Regions from separate parts of the Acidovorax sp. GW821-FHT09B03 genome, predicted to be linked through region 1. Evidence: predicted binding sites of a transcription regulator. Region 1 holds the regulator's gene; each other region holds the start of a gene.

Region 1 (2,198 bases):
GGCGGCCTATGGGCACACGCCGGGCCACACCCTGTTCGAGCTCAAGTCCGCCGGCCAGAACTTCTTTTACGTGGCCGACCTGACCAATGTGCCGGCCCTGTTCGCACGCAACCCCGACTGGGCCGTGACCTTCGACATGGATGCCGAGGCCGCGCGCAAGGTGCGGCGCGAGGTGTTCCAGCGCATTACTGCCAGCAGGGCCATGCTGGGGGGCTTCCACTTCCCGTTCCCGGCATTCGGGCGCATGGCTGCATCGGGCAATGGCTATGCCTTCCAGCCCGCAGCCTGAGGCGGTCGTTGGCCGGCGCGCCCTGCTGGGCGCAGGGCTGGCGTGGACCACGCTGCATGCCTGGGCCGCCCAGGACTCCGACGCCGATGCCCTGCTGCGCAAGGGCGGGGTGGTGGCTGCGTTCCGCCATGCGCTGGCACCGGGCACCTTCGATCCACCGGGGTTTCGCCTGGGCGATTGCGGCACGCAGCGCAACCTCAGCGAAGAAGGGCGCGAGCAGGCACGGCGCACCGGGGTGTGGTTCAGGGAGCGCCAGTTGCAGCCGTCCAAGGTGCTTTCGAGCCCCTGGTGCCGCTGCATCGACAGTGCTACTCTGGCATTTGCCGCGCCCCAGGTGTGGCCCGCGCTGGGTTCGCCGCGCGGCGCGCCGGAGACTACCGGTGCCAGCCATCTGCGCGAGCTGCGCCAGGCGCTGGTGGCCGCGTCGGCACGGCGCGGTGGCTTCGAGGCCTGGTTCACCCACATGTTCGTGCTGTCCGATCTGGCCAGCACCAACACCAGCTCGGGCGAGGCGCTGATCCTGCGGGCCGACCGCAGCGGCAAGACCGAGGTGCTGGCCCGCCTGCAGGTCCAGGGCTGATGTTTTAGCTACACGTCTGCGAGTTCACGATGCGCTTGAGCGCGTCCGTATCCAGGATGCGCACATGGCGCTGCTTGACCTCGACGATGCCGTCCTCGGCGAACTTCGAGAAGGTGCGGCTCACGGTTTCGAGCTTGAGGCCCAGGTAGCTGCCGATCTCCTCGCGCGTCATGCGCAGCACCAGCTCGGACTGCGAGAAACCGCGTGCATGCAGGCGTTGCACCAGGTTCAGCAGGAAGGCCGCCAGGCGCTCCTCGGCGCGCATGCTGCCCAGCAGCAGCATGACGCCGTGCTCGCGCACGATCTCGCGGCTCATGATCTTGTGCACGTGGTGCTGCAGGGCCGTGACCTCGCGCGAGAGTTCCTCGATGCGGTCGAAGGGCATCACGCAGACCTCGGCATCCTCCAGCGCCACGGCGTCGCAGGTGTGGTGGTCGTTGACGATGCCGTCCAGCCCGATGATCTCTCCCGCCATCTGAAAGCCCGTCACCTGGTCGCGCCCATCCTCGGTGGCCACGCAGGTCTTGAAGAAGCCGGTGCGGATGGCGTACAGCGAGGTGAAGGTCTCGCCGTTGCGAAACAGCGTGCCGCCGCGCTTGACCTTGCGCCGCGTGGCCACGATCTCGTCGATGCGTTCCAACTGGGCGTCGTTCAGGCCCACGGGCATGCACAGCTCGCGCAGGTTGCAGTTGGAGCAGGCGACTTTGATGGTGAGCGGGTTCATGGGCGCAGCAGCTGTTGGAGGTTGCGAACGGATCGCATCCGGCGAAAGGAGCGTGGTGGTGGCTGACATGCATCAAATTGTGGGCCCTGTGGGCCTCGCAACACTTGATCCAGGTCAAGGACGGGGGCGTAGGCCTGCGGCAAAGTGCATATCCAACAAGGAAACGCTCCCCATGACCGCTGTGACGCCCGAACTCCTGACCCGTTTCGACGTGCCGGGCCCCCGCTATACCTCCTACCCCACGGCCGACCGTTTCGTCGAGGCTTTTGGCGAAAGCGACTATGTGCTGGCCCTGGCCCAGCGCAAGGCGGGCACGCCGGGCAAGGCGCTGCCGCTGTCGCTGTATGTGCACATTCCGTTCTGCGAGTCGCTGTGCTACTACTGCGCCTGCAACAAGATCATCACCAAACACCACGACCGGGGCGACGTGTACCTGCGCTACCTGGCGCGCGAGGTGGAGCTGCACACGGCCCACTGCGGCACGGGCCAGGTGGTGAGCCAGCTGCACCTGGGCGGGGGCACGCCCACTTTCTTGTCGGACGACAAGCTGCGCGAACTGATGGCGGTGCTCAAGCGCAGCTTCACGTTTGCACCGGGCGGCGAAT
Region 2 (2,198 bases), on a different contig from region 1:
GGTGGTGGTGGTGCCGCTGACGCTGTTGAACATGATCTCCATCTGCAACCCGCTGGCCGATGCGCGCCGCATGGCGCAGGCGATTGCCGGGGGCGACCTGTCGCAGCCCATCGTGGCCGACGGCAAGGACGAGGTGGCCGACCTGCAGCGCGCGCTGGGCGACATGCAGCAGGGCCTGGGCGCGCTGGTGGCGCAGGTGCGCGATGCCAGCGGCAACATCGCCACGGCCAGCCAGGAGATCGCCACGGGCAACCAGGACCTGTCGCAGCGCACCGAGCAGACGGCCAGCAACGCGCAGGAGGCCGTGGCCTCGCTGTCGCAGCTGACCTCCACCGTGCAGCAGACGGCATCGTCCTCGCAGATGGCCAACCAGCTGGCGGCCTCGGCCTCCAACACCGCCACGCGCGGTGGTTCGGTGGTGCAGCAGGCCGTGGCCAGCATGCAGGAGATTTCGGCATCGAGCCGCAAGATCGGCGACATCATCGGCCTGATCGACTCCATCGCCTTCCAGACCAACATCCTGGCGCTGAATGCTGCCGTGGAAGCCGCCCGTGCGGGCGAGCAGGGCCGTGGCTTCGCCGTGGTGGCATCGGAAGTGCGCAGCCTGGCCCAGCGCTCGGCCGCTGCGGCCAGCGACATCAAGGGCCTGATCCACAACAGCGTGACCGCCGTGGACGGCGGCGTGCGCCACGTGGAAGACGCGGGCACGGCCATGAAGGAAATCGTGGCCAGCGTGCAGCGCGTGGGCGACATCATCGGCGAGATCACGGCGGCGGCCACCGAGCAGTCGGCCGGCATCGGCCAGGTGAACCAGTCGGTGGGCGAGATCGACCGCATGACGCAGCAGAACGCGGCGCTGGTGGAAGAGTCCGCCGCGGCGGCCGAGTCGCTGCGCGAGCAGGCGGCGCGCCTGTCGGAGGTGGTGCAGCAGTTCCAGCTCGCCGAGTCGATGGGCCATGGCGGCCATGGTGGCGGCCCGGTGGCCCAGCCGCAGCGCCCTGCAGCGCTGCGCGCGCCCGCGGCCTCGCGCCAGCTGCTGGCACGCTGACGCAGCCCCACGGCTGCCGCCAGGGCAAGGCCCCGCATGCTTCGGCAAGCGGGGCTTTTTTCATGGGGCTTTCATTGACCTGCGTCAGGTCGGCCCGGGCCCCTGCATGGCACCCTTGGGTCCATGGAAATTTTGGGAGCAAGGCCATGCCTCATGCCAGTGTGCGGACCATCCGCGACGAGCACGCGTCGCTGGCAGCGGTGCTGCGCTCGCTGCAGTTGATGCTGGACCGGGGGCCGGCCGATGCACCGGCCGCGTTCTTCGATGTGATGCGCGCGATGCTGTTCTACATCGACGAGTTTCCCGAGCGCCAGCATCACCCCAAGGAATCGCAGTGGCTGTTCCCGCGCGTGGCCGAGCGCGCACCCGAGGCGGCAGCGGCCATTGCGCAGCTTGAGCGCGAGCATGTGGGCGGCGAGGCCGCGGTGCGCGAACTGCAGCACCTGCTGCTGGCCTGGGAGCTGCTGGGAGAAACGCGGCGCAGCGCCTTCGAGGAGGCCCTGCAGCGCTACGTGGCCTTCTACCTGGAGCACATGCGGATCGAGGAAACCGTGGTGCTGCCTGCGGCCCATGCGCACCTGGATGCGCAGGACTGGGCGGCCGTGGATGCGGCGTTTGCCAGCAACGCCAATCCGCTGGCGCAGGGGCCGGCCCGCGATGGGGCCTATGACCGCCTGTTCACCCGCATCGTGATGCGGGCCCCCAGCCCGATAGGGCTGGGGTAGATACTTACGTCGCCTCAGCGAGCGTGGGGTAATCGGTATAGCCCTTTTCGCCGCCGCCGTAGAAGGTGCTCTGGTCCCAGGCGTTGAGCGGGGCCTTCTTGCGCAGGCGCTCGACCAGGTCGGGGTTGGCGATGAACAGCTTGCCGAAGGCCACGATGTCGGCCGAGCCGTCGGCCACGGCCTGCTCGGCCAGGCCGGCGTCGTAGGCGTTGTTGGTCATCCAGGCACCCTTGCCGCCGGCTGCGCGGTAGGCGGCCTTGAGGGCCGCGTAGTCGAAGGGGCGGTCGGGGAGCTCGCGCGGGCCGCCGGTGGCGCCTTCGATCACGTGGATGTAGGCCAGGCCCAGCGGGGCGAGCTGGCGCACCACGTAGTCGAACAGGGGCTGCGGGTCCGCGTCCACGATGTCGTTGGCAGGCGTGACGGGT
Region 3 (2,198 bases), on a different contig from region 1:
CGCTGCACGGGGTCGCGCTCGCTGGGCTTGACGAGGTTCAGGTAGGTGGTCTTGTCCAGCGCCTTGCCTTCGGTCTTGGCCTTGGCCACCCACTGCTCGAAGTCGCCCTGGCTCAGGCCGTGGAACTTGAAGGTCATGCCCGAGAAGCCCGAGCCGCTGTAGTGCGAGGCGATGCCGGGGTACACGCCCGGCTTGTTGATTACGGCGTTGAGCTCGGTCTGCATGCCGGGCATGGCGTAGATCATGCCGGCCAGGTCGGCCACGTAGAAGGCATTCATCGTGGACGTGGCCGTGAGCTTGAACAGGATGGGGCGGTCCACCGGGGCGGCCAGCTCATTCACCGTGGCAATGCCCTGTTCGGGGTAGAAGAACAGCCATTTCCAGTCCATGGCCACCACCTGCACCACCATGGGGGTGGCCTGGGCTTCGAGCGGCTTGGTGGCCGAGATGCGGTCCAGCGGGCGGTAAGGGTCGAGCTTGTGGGTGCCGATCCAGGTCAGCGCGCCCAGCGCGATGATGATCAACAGGGGCACGGTCCAGATCACCAGCTCCAGCGTGGTGGAGTGGTGCCAGTCGGGGTCGTAGTCCTCTTCGGTGTTGGCGGTGTTGCTCTGGCGGTACTTCCAGGCGAACCACAGCGTGAGGGCGATCACCGGCACGATGATGATCAGCATCAGCAAGGTGGCCTGCACGACCATGTGGCCCTGCTGCGAGGCGATGTCGCCTGCGGGATTGAGGACGACGGCCTTGCTGCAGCCGGCGAGGCTGGTGGCGGTGGCCGCCAACGCAAGCCATGCCGGCCCGCGAAGTTGGGGAAGTTTGAACATGTGATGGGCCCAACAAAGGCGTTTAGGGGTAAACGCGAATGACAATTTGCCGCTCAATGTAATAGAGCAGCCAAATTTGTCCATTGGACATTTTGTCCAAGGTCAAGTTTTTGCCCCTTTTTGGGGCAGCCAGCGAACACACTGCCAGTACCGAAATCCCTGCAGAGACAGCCTATGGGCATTTGTCCTGCGAGAACGTGGGTGAAACCGCCCTTGTCGGGCCGGGCTGCTGGGTGTAAAACGTGGGTGTATCAGTTACACAACAAAGGAGCCCTGTTCATGAGCAGTCCCGCCTCTGCGATCTACCCGGCGAATGGCTTTGAAGAAGGCCACGCTTCCCTCTCCCGCGCGGACACCCATGAAGACGTCACCCCCAGCGAAATTGCCGTGGGCGTGATCATCGGACGCTCGTCCGAGTATTTCGACTTCTTCGTTTTCGGGATCGCCTGCGTGCTGGTCTTCCCGTCGTTCCTGTTCCCCTTCATGTCGCGCCTGGACGGCACGCTGGCGGCCTTTGCGCTGCTGGCCGTGGCCTTCGTGGTGCGGCCCATCGGCACCGCCATCTCCATGGCCATCCAGCGGCGCTGGGGCCGGGGCACCAAGCTGACCATTGCGCTCTTCCTGCTGGGCGTGTGCACGGTGGGCATGGCCTTTTTGCCCGGCTACAAGGACCTGGGCACCACCGCCATCGTGGCGCTGTTGATCCTGCGCATCGGCCAGGGCCTGGCGCTGGGCGGCTCGTGGGACGGCCTGCCGTCGCTGCTGGCGATGTCGGTGCCCAAGCACCGCCGCGGTTGGTACGCCATGATCGGCCAGCTGGGCGCGCCCGTGGGCTTCGTGCTGGCGGCCGGCCTGTTCGCCTACCTGTACGCCAACCTGTCGGTACAGGAGTTCCTGGCCTGGGGCTGGCGCTACCCGTTCTTCGTGGCGTTTGCCGTGAACGTGGTGGCCCTGTTCGCCCGCCTGCGCCTGGTGGTGGGCCAGTCGTACACCGAGCTGCTGCAGGACCGTGAGCTGCAGCCCGTGCCCGTGCACGAGGTGATGCGCGACGAAGGCAGCAACGTGCTGCTGGGCGCGTTTGCGGCGCTGGCCAGCTTTGCGCTGTTCCACCTGGTCACCGTGTTCCCGCTGTCGTGGATCACGCTCTACACGGACCAACCCGTAACCCAGATCCTGGGCGTGCAGATCGTCGGCGCCTTCCTGGCGGCCGGGGCCATCATGGTCTCGGGCTGGCTGTCGGACCACCTGGGCCGGCGCAAGCTCTTGGGCGGCATGGCGGTGCTGATCGGTGTGTTCAGCTTCATGGCGCCGGTGCTGCTCAATTCTGGCGAAGTGGGCAGCACCATGTTCCTGCTGCTGGGATTTGTGCTG
Region 4 (2,198 bases), on a different contig from region 1:
GTCACCGACCACAAGGGCCGCGTGATCTCCGAAGTCACGCCGCCCGCAGTGTCCGAGCTCCCGCGCGCCATCGACGCGCGCAATGCCTTCGTGATGAACAGCCTGCTGCAGGAAGTCACCCGCTCCGGCACCGCCGCACGCGCCCAGGGCACACTGAAGCGTTCGGACATCGGTGGCAAGACCGGCACCACCAATGATTCGGTGGATGCCTGGTTCGCGGGCTACCAGTCGACCATCGCTGCGGTGACCTGGATCGGCTACGACACGCCGCGCAACCTGGGCAGCCGCGAAACCGGTGGCGGCCTGAGCCTGCCGGTGTGGATCAGCTTCATGGAGCGCGCTCTCAAGGGCGTCCCCGTGACCGAGCAGGTCGTTCCTCCCGGCGTGGTCAACGTGGGCGGAGAATGGTTCTACGAGGAATATGCACGCAACGCAGGCATTGCCAGCGTCGGGCTGGAGGAACAGCAGCGCACCACCGGCGGTCCCGATGTGGCACCGCATGCGCCACCGCCCACGGAAGAGCGCAACCGAATCCTCGATCTGTTTCGCAACTGATAGCCAGCGCCGGAAGCAAGGGCCGCCGTGTGCGGCCCTTGTTCTTTTTCGCTGCCCGTTCTTTCAGCGCTGCCGGCGTGTCAAGCGGAAAAGACCAGCGGCATCCCCGACTGTGTGCGCGCGTCCTCGGTCAGCCGGGCAAAGAACTCACCGCTCCCCTTGGTGTCCTGCCACACCGAACCATCGAACTTGTAGTGGTAGCCACCGGACTTGGCGGCCATCCACACCTCGTGCAGCGGCTTTTGCAGGTTGATGACGATCTGGCTTCGGTTCGCAAAGCTCAGCGTGATCATGCCGCCCGAGCGCTGGTTGTCGATGTCGGCGTCGGTCGTGTCATTGAGTTCGTCGCAACTGCGCTCGACAGCCGCCAGCAGTTTCTCGGCGTGGTCCTGGAATTCAAGGTCAGTCATTACAATTTGCGCATGTTGAAAGCATCCCAAATTCTAGTCAGGACGCTTGTCCTTGCTGCCAGTGCGGCGGCCATCGCGGGTTGTGGCCAGCGCGGGCCGCTGTACCTGCCCTCCGGCCCCGCCGCTGCACAACGCGCCACCCTGCCCGAAACGCTCACGCCGGGCGCCACTCCCTCGACGGCCACTTCAGCACCCCAGGCACCCGCTTCCACCGCGCGCTGACCCCATCTCAGGGAACCGGGTGTCCCCGGACCCCTGATTGCCCATGGCTTGATTTCCATCAAGCCGCTTGGCCATGCCCCGTCCTACAGTCGGTTTTTCACTGCACTGCAGCATTGCCATGGCCATCGAACTGTACCGAGACAAGAACCACGCCTGCCTGATGTTCACCGACCTCATCGAGGAGGATGGCCAGGCCGTGCAGGCCAACCAGTTCCTGATCGTCGACGACGGCACCGGGGCCATCATCGATCCGGGCGGCAACCTCGCGTTCAACGAGCTGTTCATCGGCATGACCAAGCACTTTGCGCCGCACAAGCTGTCCTACCTGATTGCCTCGCACGCCGACCCGGACATCATTGCCTCGCTGGATCGCTGGATGACCAGCACCAAGGCCTCGCTCGTGATCTCGCGCGTCTGGGAGCGCTTTGCGCCCCACTTCACCAAGGTCGGCAAGACCGAGAACCGCGTGATCGGCGTGCCCGACAGTGGTGGCCACCTGCCCCTGGGCCGCAACGAACTGGTGCTGCTGCCGGCCCACTTCCTGCACTCGGAAGGCAACTTCCACTTCTACGACCCGGTGAGCCGCATTCTGTTCACAGGGGACCTTGCGGTGTCAATGACATCGGGGGCGGAAGCCAGCATTCCCGTCACCGACCTGGCCGCGCACATTCCGCGCATGGAGGGCTTCCACCGCCGCTACATGGTGTCCAACAAGATCCTGCGCCTGTGGGTGCGCATGGTGCGGCAACTGGACATTTCCATGTTGGTGCCGCAGCACGGTGCGCCCATCCTGGGCAAGCAGGCCATCGACGACTTCTTCGACTGGGTGGAGAACCTCATGTGCGGCATCGACCTCTTCGACGACCGCGCCTACCAGATCCCCACTGCGCACATCGACCCCGTCACCCGCCAGATGCGCCCCGCCCTGCGGGCCGTGGGCTGACACGCAAATCAGCGCGACGCCGCGGCAGCGGTACCGGCCTTCACCGACCGCCGGCGCGCGGCCTGCCA

The links. Region 1 encodes FNR, which switches genes on or off when oxygen is low (the NO sensors DNR and NnrR bind a similar motif). Its sites were predicted from a motif close to TTGATNNNNATCAA; they were not measured.
Region 2: AC07PA_RS02305 (hemerythrin domain-containing protein) is a predicted target of FNR. The motif match lies at 1,123-1,136, and genes of this name have one in related genera.
Region 3: cyoA (ubiquinol oxidase subunit II) is a predicted target of FNR. The motif match lies at 920-933, and genes of this name have one in related genera.
Region 4: AC07PA_RS20895 (oxygen-binding di-iron domain-containing protein) is a predicted target of FNR. The motif match lies at 1,236-1,249, and genes of this name have one in related genera.

The regions. Positions count from the first base shown of each region.
Region 1 covers NZ_JBWKPP010000018.1:45,426-47,623, forward strand. The annotation lists gene AC07PA_RS25640 (MBL fold metallo-hydrolase) at 1-289, shown strand, start outside; gene AC07PA_RS25645 (histidine phosphatase family protein) at 261-869, shown strand; gene fnr (fumarate/nitrate reduction transcriptional regulator Fnr) at 874-1,593, opposite strand; gene hemN (oxygen-independent coproporphyrinogen III oxidase) at 1,766-2,198, shown strand, end outside.
Region 2 covers NZ_JBWKPP010000001.1:507,768-509,965, forward strand. The annotation lists gene AC07PA_RS02300 (methyl-accepting chemotaxis protein) at 1-1,048, shown strand, start outside; gene AC07PA_RS02305 (hemerythrin domain-containing protein) at 1,195-1,773, shown strand; gene AC07PA_RS02310 (alkene reductase) at 1,778-2,198, opposite strand, start outside.
Region 3 covers NZ_JBWKPP010000021.1:61,544-63,741, forward strand. The annotation lists gene cyoA (ubiquinol oxidase subunit II) at 1-827, opposite strand, end outside; gene AC07PA_RS27720 (MFS transporter) at 1,107-2,198, shown strand, end outside.
Region 4 covers NZ_JBWKPP010000012.1:149,742-151,939, forward strand. The annotation lists gene AC07PA_RS20880 (penicillin-binding protein 1A) at 1-555, shown strand, start outside; gene cyaY (iron donor protein CyaY) at 636-965, opposite strand; gene lptM (LPS translocon maturation chaperone LptM) at 978-1,187, shown strand; gene AC07PA_RS20895 (oxygen-binding di-iron domain-containing protein) at 1,306-2,130, shown strand; gene msrQ (protein-methionine-sulfoxide reductase heme-binding subunit MsrQ) at 2,139-2,198, opposite strand, start outside.